3 regions of the Saccharopolyspora sp. NPDC050642 genome follow, and region 3 is predicted to be linked to each of the others. Evidence: riboswitches for the same ligand, from Rfam matches in the RefSeq annotation. Region 3 holds a riboswitch; each other region holds the start of a gene.
The links. A riboswitch is a leader RNA that binds a small molecule or an ion and turns the genes downstream of it on or off. The one in region 3 is predicted to bind S-adenosylmethionine.

Region 1 (5,027 bases), on a different contig from region 3:
CCACACGAACCCGGCCCCGGCCGACCCGGCGCGCTTGGCGAAGAAGTTCCACCCCGCGTGCGCGAACGCGGCGGTGACGACGAGAAGAACGGCGGCCAGGCCCATGGGAACCCTCTCCGTGCCACGCGGGCGCGCGGCATCCGGGTTCCTCCAGGCTTTTGTCCCGTCAGATGTGCGACCGCACTCCTCACGCGATCGCCGGTGCCGCTCGGACCGGTCCCCCGCGCTCCTAGTTGTGACGACCTGCAGCGGAGCGGGAGCGGAACCCTAGGCACAACCAGGCGTTGATGTTACTCCGCCCGATTCCCGCGTCTACACGCCCGCGGCGAGCTTCCAGCCGAGGCTGATGACGAGCCCGACGACCACCGTCAGGAAAACCCGCCGCACGAAACCGGATCCGCGCTTCGCGGCGACCATCGCGCCGAGGACGCTGCCCGCCATGTTGCTCGCGGCCATCACCAGCGCCAGGCCCCACAGCACCTTGCCCGCCGGGATGAAGAACGCGAGCGCGCCGATGTTCGTGGCGACGTTGACGACCTTCGCCGTCGCCGATGCCGTGACGAACGCGAAACCGACCAGGCCGACGAGCAGGAACACCAGGAACGAGCCGGTACCGGGCCCCGCGATGCCGTCCCAGAAGCCGATCAGGGCGCCGCCGGCGAGCATCACGAGCAGCTGCGCGCGCCGCTCGAAGCGCGGCGCATCGGACGAACCCAGCTCGGGCTTGCGCCAGGTGTAGATGCCGACGACCGCCAACGCGACCAGCACGATGACGTTGAGGACCTGCGACGGAAGCGCATCGGCCAGGACGGCTCCGCCCAGCGACCCGAGCAGGGCGACGATCGCCATCGACAGCGCGGCCTGCCAGTCGATCGGCGTCCGCTTCGCGTACGTCCGGGCGGCGGCCGTGGTCCCGGCGATCGCCGCCACCTTGTTGGTGGCCAGCGAGTAGATCACCTCGCCGCCGGGCAGGAGCAGCAGCATCGCAGGCAGCTGGATCAGGCCGCCACCGCCCACGATGGCGTCGACCGCCCCGGCCAGGAACGCGGCGCAGCAGAGGAACAACAGCCCGGCCAGGGAAAGTTCCGCGAATCCGGGCCAGTTCAACGCATCGAGCACGAAGAGTGACCCTATGGTCCGCAGGCGCGGGATCCGAGCCGATGTGACCGCCGTCGCCCGCTCCCGCCCGCCACCATCGGCGCAGGTGGCCGCTGTTAACATGGACGACCGTGCCGTGCGGCATTCCGCCGTGGAGGAAATCTGCCCTGGGGCAGCGCCAACAACAGCGCGGCACGATCGATTCAACAGACTGAGAAGAGGCGCCACAGTGGCCAACATCAAGTCCCAGATGAAGCGGATCAAGACCAACGAGCTGGCCCGGCAGCGGAACAAGGCCGTGAAGTCCGCGGTCAAGACCGCCATCCGCAAGTTCCGCGAGGCCGCTGACGCCGGCGAGAAGGACAAGGCCATCGAGCTGCAGCAGGCCGCCAGCCGCGCGCTGGACAAGGCCGCCAGCAAGGGCGTCATCCACAAGAACCAGGCCGCGAACAAGAAGTCCGCGCTGGCGCAGCGCGCCAACCAGCTCTGAGCTGAGGCCTAGCTTCCGGCCCCCTTCCCGCCACGGGGAGGGGGCCGTTTGCATTCACGGGAAAGCGCGGGTCACGAACGCTGGTTGCGGAGCTCCACGAGCCGGAGGACGGTCCGCTCCAGGGCGTAGGTGGCGTCGGCGGCCATGCCCTTGACACCGGCGTTGACCTCCGCGACCGCCTGCAGCGCTTGCGCGAGGCTCGAAGCGTTCCAGCCGCGGGACTGCGCCAGCGCCTTCTTCACCTTCCACGCGGGCATGCCGAGCTCGCCCGCCAGCCGGAACGGATCGTTCCGGCCGCCCGCGGCGGCGACCCGGCCGATGGTGCGCACCGAATCGGCGAGGGCATCGGCGATCAGCACGTGCGGAACGCCGAGCTGCACGGCCCACCGCAAGGCCTCCAGCGCCGCCGCCCGATCACCGGTCACCGCCTTCTCCGCGACCGCGAACCCGGTCACCTCCGCGCGCCCGCGGTGGTAGCGGCGCACCGCCGTCTCGTCGACCTTGCCGCCGGTGTCGGCGACCAGCTGCGTCGCCGCGGCCGACAGCTCGCGCAGGTCCGAACCGACCGATTCGATCAGCGCGGCCACGCCGGCCGCATCGGTCTTCCCGCCGGCCCGGCGCACCTCGTCGCGGACGAACGCCTCCCGCTCCGCGGGCTTGGTGATCTTGTTGCACTCGGTGACGCGCGCGCCGAGCTTGCGCAGCGCATTGGGCAGTTCCTTGGCGTGCTTCGACCGGCCGCCGCCGGTGTGCACGACGACGAGCGTGACCCCGTCCGCCGGCTGCCGGGCGTACGTCAGCAGCGCTTCGGCGATCTCCTTGCCCGCGTCCTGCGCGGACTCCACGGCCAGCACCCGGCCCTCGGCGAACAACGACGGGCTGAGCAGCTCCGCCAACTCCGGAGGAGTGAGTTCACTCACCTTCACCCGGCGCAGCTCGGCCTCCGGGTCCACGGCGCGGGCCGCTCCGACGGCCGCCCACAGCGCGCGTTCCACCAGCAGTTCTTCGTCGCCGATAACCAGATGCAGCGGATCGGGGACCACGGCCGGTGCGCTCATGCACGCATCGTCGCACGCACCCGCGACTGTCCCGCCATCTGGATCGTGCTGGCCAGAACCCGGCGCGGTCCACTAGCGTTGCCAGCACAACCGAATAGCTCATCCAGAGGGGCAGAGGGAACGGCCCGATGAAGCCCCGGCAACCGTTCGTCAGCGAATCGTGATTTCACCCGCGAGGTCTCTGACGAAAGCGGTGCCAATTCCGACCCGTCCGCGGGACAGATGAGGAGAGGACCTCGCGATGACCGCTGCTGCCCATGCCCAGAATTCGGCGAAGAAGACCTACGACCTGGGCAATGCCGTCGAACTGGTGTCCAAGGAAGAGGGCCACCGGCAGCCGCTGGCCCCGGAATTCGTCTCCTTGGAAGACTTCTCCCCGCTCGAGGTCGCCTACGACTTCGGCCGGATCCGCCGCGAGGACATCGAGGCCGGCCCGCGTTCCATCTGGCGCTACAAGCAGCTGCTCCCGGTTCCCTCCAACGTCGAGGAGCACCCGAACACCGACCCGGGCTGTACCCGGCTGATCCGGGCCGACAACCTCGCGAAGGCGTTGGGCGTCAAGCGGATCTGGATCAAGGACGACACCGGCAACCCGACCCACTCCTTCAAGGACCGCGTCGTCGCGGTGGCGCTGGCCGCCGCCCGCGAATTCGGCTTCAAGGTGCTGGCCTGCCCCTCCACCGGCAACCTCGCCAACGCGGTGGCCGCAGCCGCGGCCCGCGCCGGCTGGGACTCGGTGGTGCTGGTGCCCAAGACCCTGGAGCGCGCCAAGATCCTGATGAGCGCGGTCTACGACGGTTCGCTGCTGGCCGTCGACGGCAACTACGACGACGTGAACCGGCTGGCCACCGAGCTCGCCGCCGAGCACGAGGACTGGGCGTTCGTCAACGTCAACGTCCGGCCCTACTACTCCGAAGGCTCGAAGACGCTGGCCTTCGAGGTCGCCGAGCAGCTCGGCTGGCGCATCCCCGAGCAGATCGTGGTGCCGATCGCCTCCGGCTCGCAGCTGACCAAGGTCTACAAGGGATTCAACGAGCTCGGCCAGGTCGGCCTGGTGGAGCCGAGCCCGGTGCGGATCTTCGGCGCGCAGGCCACCGGCTGCTCCCCGGTGTCGACGGCGTACAAGAACGGCCACGACGTGGTCCAGCCGGTGCGGCCGGACACCATCGCCCGGTCGCTGGCCATCGGCGCTCCCGCCGACGGCCCCTACGTGCTCGACATCGTGCGCAAGACCGGCGGCGCCATCGAGGACGTCACCGACGACGAGGTCCGCGACGGCATCCGGCTGCTGGCGCGCACCGAGGGCATCTTCGCCGAGACGGCCGGTGGGGTCACCGTGGCCACGGCGAAGAAGCTCATCGAGGCGGGCAAGATCGACCCGGATGCCGAGACCGTGCTGCTGATCACCGGTGACGGCCTGAAGACCCTGGACGCGGTGCAGGACCAGATCGGCCCGAAGGCCACCGTCGCGCCGACCACCGAAGCGGTCAATCAGGCGCTCGGCCTCTGAGCCGACGACCTGATTCGAGGACGCGGCGTCACCGCACGGCGGTGGCGCCGCGTGTTCGTCCACAAGGGACGAACACGGACGCTCGGGTCGCCTCGTCCTACGACTCGCCTGCGCGCAGCGGGTCGCCCCGGGCTACGTAGCGGGGGCCCTGCGGGCCGGGCAGGATCGCGATATCTCCTTCCTGATCGGTGCGCAGCACCTTCGTGCCCGCACGGGTGAGGTTGTCGACGATGAACGGGCTGGGGTGCCCGTAGGTGTTGCCGGCGCCGACGCTGATCACGGCCAGCCTCGGGCGCACTGCTTGCAGGAAGCGCGGTGCGGTGTAACGGGATCCGTGGTGCGGAACCTTGAGCACATCGGCCCGGAGATCCGCACCGGAGGACACCAGCCGCCCCTGCCCGGGCAGTTCGACGTCGCCGGTGAGCAGGACCCGGCCGGCCGGGGTGGTCGCCAGCAGCACGATCGACGCGTCGTTGGCGTCGTCGGCCGACTGCGTGCGGGCCAGCACCGGGTCCGGGCCGAGCACGTCCAGGACCAGCCCCGGCCAGGCCGCGCGCTGCCCGGACAACAGCGGCACGACCGGAACCCGGTGCGCGCGGGCATCCCTCGCGACGTCGTCCATCGCCCACGCCGGCTGCCGCAGCGGGCCGATCGCGACCGCGTCGACGGGGATCTTCCCCATCAGCGCGGCGAGCCCGCTCACGTGATCGGCGTGCAGGTGGGTGAGCACCGCCAGCGGGATCCGGCGAATCCCGAGCCGCCGCAGGCATTCCGCGGCCCGTTGCGGATCCGGCCCGGTGTCGACCACCACCGCCTCGTCCGGGCGGCCGGTGGCCAGCACCAGCCCATCGCCCTGGCCGACGTCGCAGGC
Region 2 (5,027 bases), on a different contig from region 3:
CACCGTCACCCCGAGGCCGACGCCCCTGCGTTCCGCCCCGCCCACGCGGCTCCGTTTCCACTGGTCAAGTGCCGTGAGCGCACTGGGGTGCCATAGCAGAGCCGGGTTCCGGTCAGCCGAGGAAGTCCGGCAGCGGGCGCGGGTCGTTGACCGGCGCCCAGCGGCCGTCGACCTGCTCGTAGCGCCAGACCGGGCCCACTGCCACCAGCCGCCGCAGCGCGTTCACCAGGCGGTCGATGTGCTCCGCCGTCGTGCCCAGCCCGACGCTGACGCGCACCGCGCGGTCGGCGTCCGAGCCCGCCCGCGAGAGCAGCCGCCGCGTGGCCACGTGCGCGCAGAACAAGCCGTCGCGGACACCGATGCCGTGCTCCGCGGAAAGCGCCGCGGCCAGCAGGCCGGGGTCCTGACCGTCGATGGTGAAGCTCACCACGCCGACCCGGTCGTGATCGGCGTCGAACAACCGCAGCTCGCGCAGCCCCGGCACGCCGCGCAGCCCGGCCCGCAGCCGGCGCAGCAGCGTCTCCTCGTGCTCGACGACGTCCGGCCAGTTGGCCGCGAGGGTCTCGCAGGCCTTGGCCAGCGCGTGCACGCCGACGGTGTTCGGCGAACCGGCCTCGTGCCGCTCCGGCCCGGTCGTCCAGCTGACCGACCGCTCCTGCACCAGCCGGGTCGCGCCGCCGCCCGCCAGGTACGGCTCGGCGGCGTTGAGCCAGTCCGCGCGGCCGATCAGCGCGCCCGCGCCGAACGGCGCGTAGAGCTTGTGCCCGGAGATCGCGACGTAGTCGACGTCGAGCTCACCGATCCGCACCGGCCGGTGCGGCGCGAGCTGCGCGGCGTCCAGCACGGTGCGCGCCCCGCGCCGGCGGGCCACCTTCGCCAGCTCGGCGACCGGCCACACCTCGCCGGTGACGTTGGAAGCGCCCGTGATCACCGCCAGCCGCGGCCCCTCCGGGCATTCGGCCAGCGCGGCGTCGAGCGCGGCGACCGCGTCCGCCGGGGTCTCCGGCGCGGGCAGGCGGCGCACCCGCGGGCCGGACCAGGGCAGCAGCGCGGCGTGGTGCTCGGTGTCGAAGACGACGACGGAGGTGCCGCGCGGCAGCGCCCGCCCCAGCAGGTTCAGGGCGTCGGTGGTGTTGCGCGTGAAGATCACCGAGTCGGTGCGCCGGGCGCCGACGAAGGTCCGGAGCTTGTCCCGGGCGCCCTCGTAGACCCGGGTGCACACCTGGGAGGCGAACCCGGCGCCGCGGTGCACGCTCGCGTACCAGGGCAGCAGCTCGTTCACCGCCGACTGCACCGGCTCCAGACAAGGCGCGCTCGCCCCGTGATCGAGGTTCGCGTATCCGATGTGCTCGCCGGTGACCAGCGGGACCTGCAGCGAGCGACCGACGACAGCGGGGATCCGGTAGTCCACATCGGACTGCTTCGGGATGTCGATGACGGCAGAAGACATGACGGCCTCCTCGGGGGCCTCATCGGACCCGCCCAGGAGGGGTCCGCGCTTGCCGGATCGCCCTGCACGACCGGCCAGGTCCTCACCCGGGGCACCCCACCGCGGTTGGAGGGTTGCCGGCCAGCAAGCCGGGGCTTGACGCTGGCACTCATGACCTTCGACTACGGACCTTAGAAAACCGCCGCGGCACCGGACAACAGCAATCCCGGATCGTGGGAGCGGCCTTGGTCACACCGACCCGGGAAGCGCGAAGGGCGCTTCCCGCCGGGAAATCCGGCGGAAAGCGCCCTCGACCTCGCGGGATCAGGCCTTGGTGACGCCGATCTTGATCTCGGTGCCGTCACCGACGGTGCCGGTGAAGCCGTCCGCCACGTCGCCGGACTCGACCGCGTTCGCCAGCGTTTCGGCCGCGATGAACTCGCGGTGCTCGGCGACGGCCGACAGGACCTCGGCCGGGGCCGAGATCGCCACCGCGATCCGGTCGGAGACCTGGAAGTCCGCCTCCTTGCGGGCCTGCTGGACGACCCGGACCACGTCGCGGGCCAGGCCCTCGGCCGCCAGCTCCGGGGTCACCTCGGTGTCCAGCACCACCAGGCCCTTGCCGCCGGGCAGCGCCGAGGCCGCGCCGGGGTCGGTGGAGACCAGCCGCTCGTCGAACTCGTTCTCCTGCAGCTCGATGCCGGCCGCGACCACGGTTCCGCCGGTGCGCTGCCACTCGCCCGACTTCACCGCCTTGATCACCTTCTGCACGTCGCGGCCCAGCCGCGGACCGGCGGCCCGCGCGTTCACGGCGATCTCGAAGTGACCGTGCGCGGCGACGTCGGTGCTCAGCTCCAGGTCCTTGACGTTGACCTCGTCGCGGATCAGGTCCGCGAAGGGCCGCAGCGCCTCCGCGTCCGGGGTGGCGACCACGAGCTTGGCCAGCGGCAACCGCACCCGGAGGTTGTTGGACTTGCGCAGCCTCGACACCGACGAGCACACCTGGCGCACCTCGTCCATCGCGGTCACCAGCGCGGCGTCCGCGGGCAGTTCGTCGACCAGCGGCCAGTCCGCCAGGTGCACCGAGCGGCCGCCGGTCAGCCCGCGCCAGACCGCCTCCGCGGTCAGCGGCAGCATCGGCGCCACCACCCGGCAGGTCACCTCCAGCACGGTGTGCAGCGTGTTGATCGCGTCCCGGTCGCCCGCCCAGAAGCGGTCGCGGGAACGGCGCACGTACCAGTTGGTCAGCACCTCCAGGAAGTCCCGCACGTCCGAGCAGGCGCCCGCGAGGTCGAAGGAGTCCATTGCGGACTGCACGTCGCCGACCAGCTCGTGCGTCTTGGCCAGGATGTACCGGTCCAGCACGTGCTTGCTGTCCACCTTGGACTCACCGGAGACGCCCTCGGCGTTGGCGTACAGCGCCAGGAAGTACCAGGAGTTCCACAGCGGCAGCACCGCCTGGCGCACCGCGTCCCGGATGCCGCGCTCGGTGACCACCAGGTCGCCGCCGCGCAGGATCGGGCTGGCCATCAGGAACCAGCGCATCGCGTCGGAGCCGTCGCGGTCGAAGACCTCGTTGACGTCCGGGTAGTTGCGCTTGGACTTCGACATCTTCAGGCCGTCGTCGCCCAGCACGATGCCGTGCGCCAGCACGTTGGTGAACGCCGGCCGGTCGAACAGCGCCGTCGCCAGCACGTGCAGCAGGTAGAACCAGCCGCGGGTCTGGCCGTTGTACTCGACGATGAAGTCGCCCGGGTAGTGGTGCTCGAACCACTCCGAGTTCTCGAACGGGTAGTGCACCTGGGCGAACGGCATCGAGCCGGACTCGAACCAGCAGTCCAGCACCTCCGGCACCCGGCGCATCGTCGACTTCCCGGTCGGGTCGTCCGGGTTCGGCCGGGTCAGGTCGTCGATCTCCGGGCGGTGCAGGTTCGCCGGCCGCACCCCGAAGTCGCGCTCCAGCTCGTCCAGCGAGCCGTAGACGTCGGTGCGCGGGTAGGCCGGGTCGTCGGAGACCCACACCGGGATCGGCGAACCCCAGTACCGGTTCCGGGAGATGTTCCAGTCGCGGGCGTTCTCCAGCCACTTGCCGAACTGGCCGTCCCGGATGTGCCCCGGCACCCAGTTGATCTGCCGGTTCAGCTCGACCATCCGGTCCTTGAACTGGCTGACCGCCACGAACCAGGACGACACCGGACGCTGGATGAGCGGGTTGTCGCAGCGCCAGCAGTGCGGGTACGGGTGGTCGTAGGTCTCGTGCCGCAGCAGGAGCCCGGCGTCCTTGAGATCGCGGATGATCTGCTTGTTGGCGTCGAAGATGTGCTGGCCCTCGTACGGCGGAGCCTCGGCGGTGAACTTGCCGTGGGCGTCGACCGGGACCGCCAGCTCGACGTCCGCCGCATCGGTGACAGCCTTGTCGTCCTCACCGAACGGCGCGATGTGCACGATTCCGGTGCCGTCCTCGGTGGTGACGAACTCCCCCGGCAGCACCTGGTGGGCATTGCGGTTGCCGACGAAGAAGTCGAACGGCGGCGTGTAGCGGACACCGAGCAGGTCGGCCCCCTTGACCCGCTCCACCACGTGCTCGGCCACGTCCTCGCCGAGCTCCCGCGCGTACGCGCCGAGCCGCGCCTCTGCCAGCACGTAGCGCTCGGTGGCGTTGGGCGGCGCGACCAGCACGTAGTCCACGTCCGGGTGCACGGCCGCCGCGAAGTTCGACGGCATGGTCCACGGGGTCGTCGTCCACACCAGGGCCAGCGCGCCGTCGAAGGCCTTGCCCGGCGCGTTGAGCCGCAGGCCAACGGTCACCGCCGGGTCCTGCCGCTGGCGGTAGACGTCGTCCATCTTGGTCTCGGTGTTGGACAGCGGCGTCTCGCACCGCCAGCAGTACCAGAGCACCCGGAAGCCCTCGTAGACCAGACCCTTGTCCCACAGGGTCTTGAAGGCCCACATGACGCTTTCCATGTAGTCCAGGTCGAGCGTCTTGTAGTCGTTGTCGAAGTCCACCCACCGGGCCTGCCGGGTGACGTAGTCCTCCCACTCGGCGGTGTAGCGCAGCACCGACGCCCGGCACGCGTCGTTGAACGCGGCGACGCCCATCTGCTCGATCTCGGACTTCGACGTGATGCCGAGCTGCTTCTCCGCCTCCACCTCGGCGGGCAGCCCGTGGCAGTCCCAGCCGAACCGGCGCTCCACCCGGCGGCCGCGCATGGTCTGGTAGCGCGGCACCACGTCCTTGACGTAGCCGGTCAGCAGGTGCCCGTAGTGCGGCAGCCCGTTGGCGAACGGCGGCCCGTCGTAGAAGACGAACTCGTTGGCGCCGTTGGCGCCGGTCTCGCGGGCCTGCACCGAGGCCCGGAAGGTCTTGTCGTCGGCCCAGAAATCCAGCACCTGGCGCTCGATCTCGGGGAACACGGGCTGGGCCGCCACGCCGCGCTCACCGGCGTCGCCGAACTGAACCTTGGGATAAGCCATCGCGGTTGTGCTCCTCGCGGTGTGTCGTTTCCGCCGCACGGTCACCGAAACTCCGGTGCCCACGCGGGGACGACACCTCGCGCGCATGCCCGCACGAGATCCGCGGTACCACCCCGCTTGCCGC
Region 3 (5,027 bases):
CCCTGTGAACGGACGCGGCGAGCCCAGCTATCCCGGCCATGCCTACCGGTCGGACGACGGCTACTGGGCCGAATCCTTCGAGCCTACGACGGACTGGTTCACCCCGGTCCAGGCCGAGCAGCACACCGCAGTGGGACTCCTGGACCGCCCGGAGCCGCAGCGGTACCCGGCCGAGGACCACCCGAGCTTCCCGCCGGGCTCGCTCGAGATCACCCCGGCGGACATCTACGACGTTCTCGGCCCGGACGCCGAGGACATGCTCGCGACCGCCGAGATCGACGTCGACGAGGTCATCCGGCTGATCAACGCCGAGACCACGGTGCTGCCGCCGCTGGTCATCCCGGACGCGTTGCCGGAGGCGGAGGAGGACGACACCCCGCCGCAGGAGGTCGTCGACGCGATCGCCACCTGGAAGCGGCGCTTCCTCAAGGGCGCGGTGGCCGGCGTGCTGCTCACCCTCACCGGCACCGGCGGCGCGGCCGCCGCGATGGACAAGTCGGTGACCGTCGAGGTCGACGGGCACGAGCGCACCATCAGCACCTACGAGGGCACCGTCGCCGACGTGCTCGAGGACGAGGGCATCGCCGTCGGCCAGCACGACGCGCTGAGCCCCTCGCCGCAGGCCAAGGTCAGCCACGGCGACACCATCACCCTCGACCGCGGGCGGCTGCTGAAGCTGACCGTCGACGGTGAGCCGCGCGAGGAATGGGTCCGCTCGGTCACGGTGGACCAGGCGCTGCGCCAGCTCGGCGTGCAGGCCGACGGGGCGTGGGTCTCCGCCGACCGCACCATGGCCGTGCCCGAGCAGGGTCTGGACCTGGTCGTCAAGACCAGCAAGAACATCACCGTCATCGACGGTGGCAACGAGCCGCGGCAGCTGACCACGACCGCCGTCAACATCGACGAGCTGGTCAAGGAGCAGAAGCTCGAGATCGGCCCCGAGGACACGATCACGCCCGGCGGCGACCAGCGGCTGGTCACCGGCGCCGAGATCCGCATCGACCGCACCGGCAGCACGGTCATCAACGTGACGATGCCGGTCGCGCCCCCGGTGCAGGAGATCGTCGACAACACGATGTTCAAGGGCGAGGAGCGGGTCGAGTTCCCCGGCGTGCCCGGCGAGAAGATCGTGTTCACCCGGGTCACCACGCGCAACGGCGAGGAGACCGGCCGGGAAGCCGTCGGCGAGAAGATCACCAAGGAAGCGCAGCCCAAGGTCGTGCGCGTCGGCGGGAAGCAGCCGCCGAACAGCGGGGTCTGGGACAAGCTGGCGCAGTGCGAGGCCGGCGGCAACTGGGCGATCAACACCGGCAACGGCTACTACGGCGGCCTGCAGTTCAACAAGTCCACCTGGGACGCCTACGGCGGCGACCAGTACGCGCCGTACCCGCACCAGGCCAGCCGCGAGCAGCAGATCGCGGTCGCGGAGAAGGTCCGCGCGGCCCGCGGCGGCGGCTACGGAGCCTGGCCGGGCTGCTCCTCCAAGCTCGGCCTCAGCTGAGCATTTCCCGTTGTCCCGAAGGGCGCCTCTCGCCGGATGAGCCGGTGGTAGGTGCCCTTCGTGGTTCTGCTGGTCGGGGTGCGGGGACGGTGGCTTCCGGGCGCGGGTAGTTTTTCCGTGTGGACGACCAGCAGGCGACTCTGCTCGGCCCGGCCGACGTGCGCCGGTTGGCCGAGGAGCTCGACATCCGCCCGACGAAGAAGCTCGGCCAGAACTTCGTGCACGACCCGAACACGGTGCGCCGCATCGTGGCCTCGGCGTCGGTCACGGCGGACGACGTCGTGCTGGAGGTCGGACCCGGCCTGGGCTCCCTGACGCTCGCCCTGCTCCCGGCCGCCGGTGCCGTGACGGCCGTCGAGATCGATCCGGTGCTCGCCGCGCGGCTGCCGCGCACCGCCGCCGAGTTCGCCCCGGCGCTGGCCGGCCGGCTCACCGTGATCGAGGCCGACGCCCTGCGGGTGACCGCCGCGGACTTCCCGGCGCCGCCGACCGCGCTGGTCGCGAACCTGCCGTACAACGTCGCCGTGCCGGTGGTGCTGCACCTGCTGGCCGAACTGCCGAGCCTGCGGCACGGCCTGGTCATGGTGCAGTCCGAGGTCGCCGACCGGATGGCAGCCAAGCCGGGCAGCCGGGTCTACGGCGTGCCCAGCGCCAAGGCCGCGTGGTACGCCGACGTGCGGCGCGCGGGTCCGGTGCCGCGCAAGGTGTTCTGGCCGGTGCCCAATGTGGACTCCGGGCTGGTGTCGTTCGAGCGCGTCGAACCGCCGTCGACCGCGCCGCGCGCGGAGGTCTTCCGGGTGGTGGACGCGGCGTTCGCCCAGCGGCGCAAGACGTTGCGCGCCGCGCTGTCCGGCTGGGCCGGGTCCGCGGCGCGCGCGGAGGAATTTCTCCGGGCCGCCGGGGTGGATCCGTCGATTCGCGGTGAGCAGTTGGAGATCGCCGACTTCGCGCGCATCGCGGAGGCCGCGGCTACCGAGAGCGGCCGCTGAACCACCCGTCCGGGCGCTTGCCAACCGAGGTCGATCCACTACTCGGAGTCACCGAGAACACCTGCGGTGCCAGGAAAATTCCCGCTCGTCCGGGTGTGTGATTTGGCGGACGATTTCGGAAAGTGACGACTATCAACTTGCGCTGGAATCCGCCAGTGGGGTCTACTATTCGGGAAATCCATCCCGAGCGGCCGAGAGACCTGGCTCCGCGACGCCGCAGCAACCACCCGATGGGCAGGTGCTAACGCCAGGACCGATGGAGTTGTTGTGGATTCCAACGCGCTGTTAGCCAGCCCGCCTGCGGGTCAGACCCGAGCTCAGCTGGCCCGATCCCGGCAGAACCACATCCGGAGGCTGCTGACGCAGCGTCGCGTCATCGACCACGGGCGTCGCACCACCACCGCCTGTCGTCGCGAGATGTGACCCAGCTCTTCCTCCCTTTCCGAAGTTCCTTGGCCTGCCGCCCTGTCGTGCGCGCGGCCGTCGCGAGCTGATGTGGAGCCGATCGTGATCACAGTCGAGAACCTGACCAAGTCCTTCCAGCACAACAACGGAACCGTCCGCGCCCTCGACGGCGTGTCGATGGAGGTTTCGGCCGGTGCGGTGTGCGGGGTGGTCGGTCCGAGCGGGGCCGGCAAGTCGACCCTGGCCCGGTGCATCGCGCTGCTGGAGAAGCCGGACGGCGGCGCCATCCGCGTCGACGGCACCGACCTCGTTTCCCTCGGCGGCAAGGCGCTTCGCGCGGCGCGTCGCCAGATCGGCGTTGTGCCGCAAGGCGATTCGCTGCTGCGCCAGCGCACCGCCGCGGGCAACGTCGCGTTGCCGCTGGAAGCGGCCGGTGTCAGCGGCCCGCAGCGGCGCACCCGCGTCGGCGAGCTGCTGGACCTCGTGGGCCTGACCGACAAGGCCTCCGTCTACCCCGACCAGCTCTCCGGCGGGCAGCGCCAGCGGATCGCGGTGGCGCGTGCGCTGGCCGCCAAGCCGTCGGTGCTGCTGGCCGACGAGCCGACCTCGGCGCTCGACCCGAGCACCACCGACTCGGTGCTCACGGTGCTGGACCGCGCCCGCGCCGAACTGGGCGTCACCGTGCTGGTGGTCACCCACGACATGGCCGTGGTGCGCAAGATCGCCGACGACGTCGCGGTGCTGGAGGACGGCCGGGTGGTCGAGCACGGCAAGGTCATCGACCTCGTCGCCGAGCCCGGCAGCCGGGTGGGCGACACGCTGCTGCCCGGCACCGACCAGGGCGATTCGCTGCGGCCCGGCGGCCGGCACGACGTCGTCGCCGAGGTCGTGCTGGTCGGCTTCGCCGCGGTCGGCGCGTTGCTGCCGGAGGCCGCCGGCCGGTTCGGGGTCGAGCTCGCGATCCTGGGCGGCGGGTTGACCAGGCTGGGTGACACGCCCGTGGCTAAGTTCAAGGTCGGCCTGACCGGCGAGCGAGCCGAGGCGGCCCTGAAGTGGATGGTCGAGCGGGACGCGCATGTGCGACGCGCCCCGGTGTGCGTTGACGGAGCTGCTGCGTGAGTGATGTGACCCCCTGGTCGGAGGTCCTTGGAATTCTTGGTGAAGCGACGATCGACACGCTCTACATGGTGTTGGTGTCGACCCTGCTGGCGGTGCTGGGAGGCCTGCCGCTCGGGGTGCTGCTGCACCTGACCTCGCCGGTCGGCCTGAACCCGAAGCCGGTGCTGTACCGGGTGCTCGGCGTGGTCGTCGACGTGGTGCGTTCGGTGCCGTTCGTCGTTCTGCTGGTGGTGCTGGCGTCGTTCACCCGGCTGGTGATCGGCACGTCGATCGGCAGCACCGCGGTGATCGTGCCGCTGACCATCGGTGCCATCCCGTTCTTCGCGCGGCTGACGCAGAACGCGTTGCGCGAGGTCAGCTTCACCGTGGTCGAGGCTGCGATCACGACCGGATCGAGCAAGCTGCGGATCGTGTGGACGGTGCTGCTCGGCGAGGCGCGGGCCGCGCTGGTCGGCGCGGTCGGCGTCACCGCCGTGGCGCTGGTCGGCTACGCCGCGATGGCCGGCGCGATCGGCGGCGGCGGGCTGGGCACGACCGCGATCCAGGACGGCTACCAGGGCTACGACGACCGGATCCTGTGGGGATCGGTGGTCGTGCTCGGCGTGCTGGCCTTCGCGATGCAGCTGATCACCGACCGGACCGCGAAGCTCGTCGACCGGCGCCGGACCGCGACGAGCTGACCTCGTGGGCGACGCCCACCCGAACCTCTTCCTGCTTGGGACGACCTCCCAACCACTGTCCAGAAAGGACGAACTCTGATGCGTTTGCGTTTTGCCGCCCTGGTGGCCGCGGCCGGCGTGGTGCTGGCCGCGTGCGGAGGTGGCGGCGGCCAGGCCTCCTCGGACCCGAACGCCCCGCTGCGAGTCGCGGTCAGCCCGACGCCGCACGGCGAGATCCTGCAGTACGTCAAGGACAACCTGGCGAAGCAGGCCGGGCTCGACATCGAGATCGTCAAGTTCGACGACTACAACCGGCCGAACGAGGCCGTCGCGCACGGCGAGCTGGAGGCGAAC

Region 1: linked by a shared signal. The riboswitch ahead of thrC (threonine synthase) and the one ahead of AB0H93_RS34460 (methionine ABC transporter ATP-binding protein) in region 3 are both predicted to bind S-adenosylmethionine.
Region 2: linked by a shared signal. The riboswitch ahead of AB0H93_RS29085 (aminotransferase class V-fold PLP-dependent enzyme) and the one ahead of AB0H93_RS34460 (methionine ABC transporter ATP-binding protein) in region 3 are both predicted to bind S-adenosylmethionine.

What each region holds. Positions count from the first base shown of each region.
Region 1 is NZ_JBFAIN010000024.1:78,730-83,756, reverse strand. It holds gene AB0H93_RS29600 (EamA family transporter) at 1-105, opposite strand, end outside; gene AB0H93_RS29595 (TSUP family transporter) at 313-1,119, opposite strand; gene rpsT (30S ribosomal protein S20) at 1,328-1,588, shown strand; gene holA (DNA polymerase III subunit delta) at 1,660-2,646, opposite strand; SAM riboswitch class I at 2,743-2,875, shown strand; gene thrC (threonine synthase) at 2,888-4,156, shown strand; gene AB0H93_RS29575 (ComEC/Rec2 family competence protein) at 4,254-5,027, opposite strand, start outside.
Region 2 is NZ_JBFAIN010000023.1:100,347-105,373, forward strand. It holds gene AB0H93_RS29085 (aminotransferase class V-fold PLP-dependent enzyme) at 113-1,450, opposite strand; SAM riboswitch class IV at 1,491-1,606, opposite strand; gene ileS (isoleucine--tRNA ligase) at 1,754-4,903, opposite strand.
Region 3 is NZ_JBFAIN010000034.1:8,805-13,831, reverse strand. It holds gene AB0H93_RS34470 (transglycosylase family protein) at 5-1,501, shown strand; gene rsmA (16S rRNA (adenine(1518)-N(6)/adenine(1519)-N(6))-dimethyltransferase RsmA) at 1,621-2,490, shown strand; SAM riboswitch class I at 2,666-2,753, shown strand; gene AB0H93_RS34460 (methionine ABC transporter ATP-binding protein) at 2,998-4,014, shown strand; gene AB0H93_RS34455 (ABC transporter permease subunit) at 4,011-4,694, shown strand; gene AB0H93_RS34450 (MetQ/NlpA family ABC transporter substrate-binding protein) at 4,773-5,027, shown strand, end outside.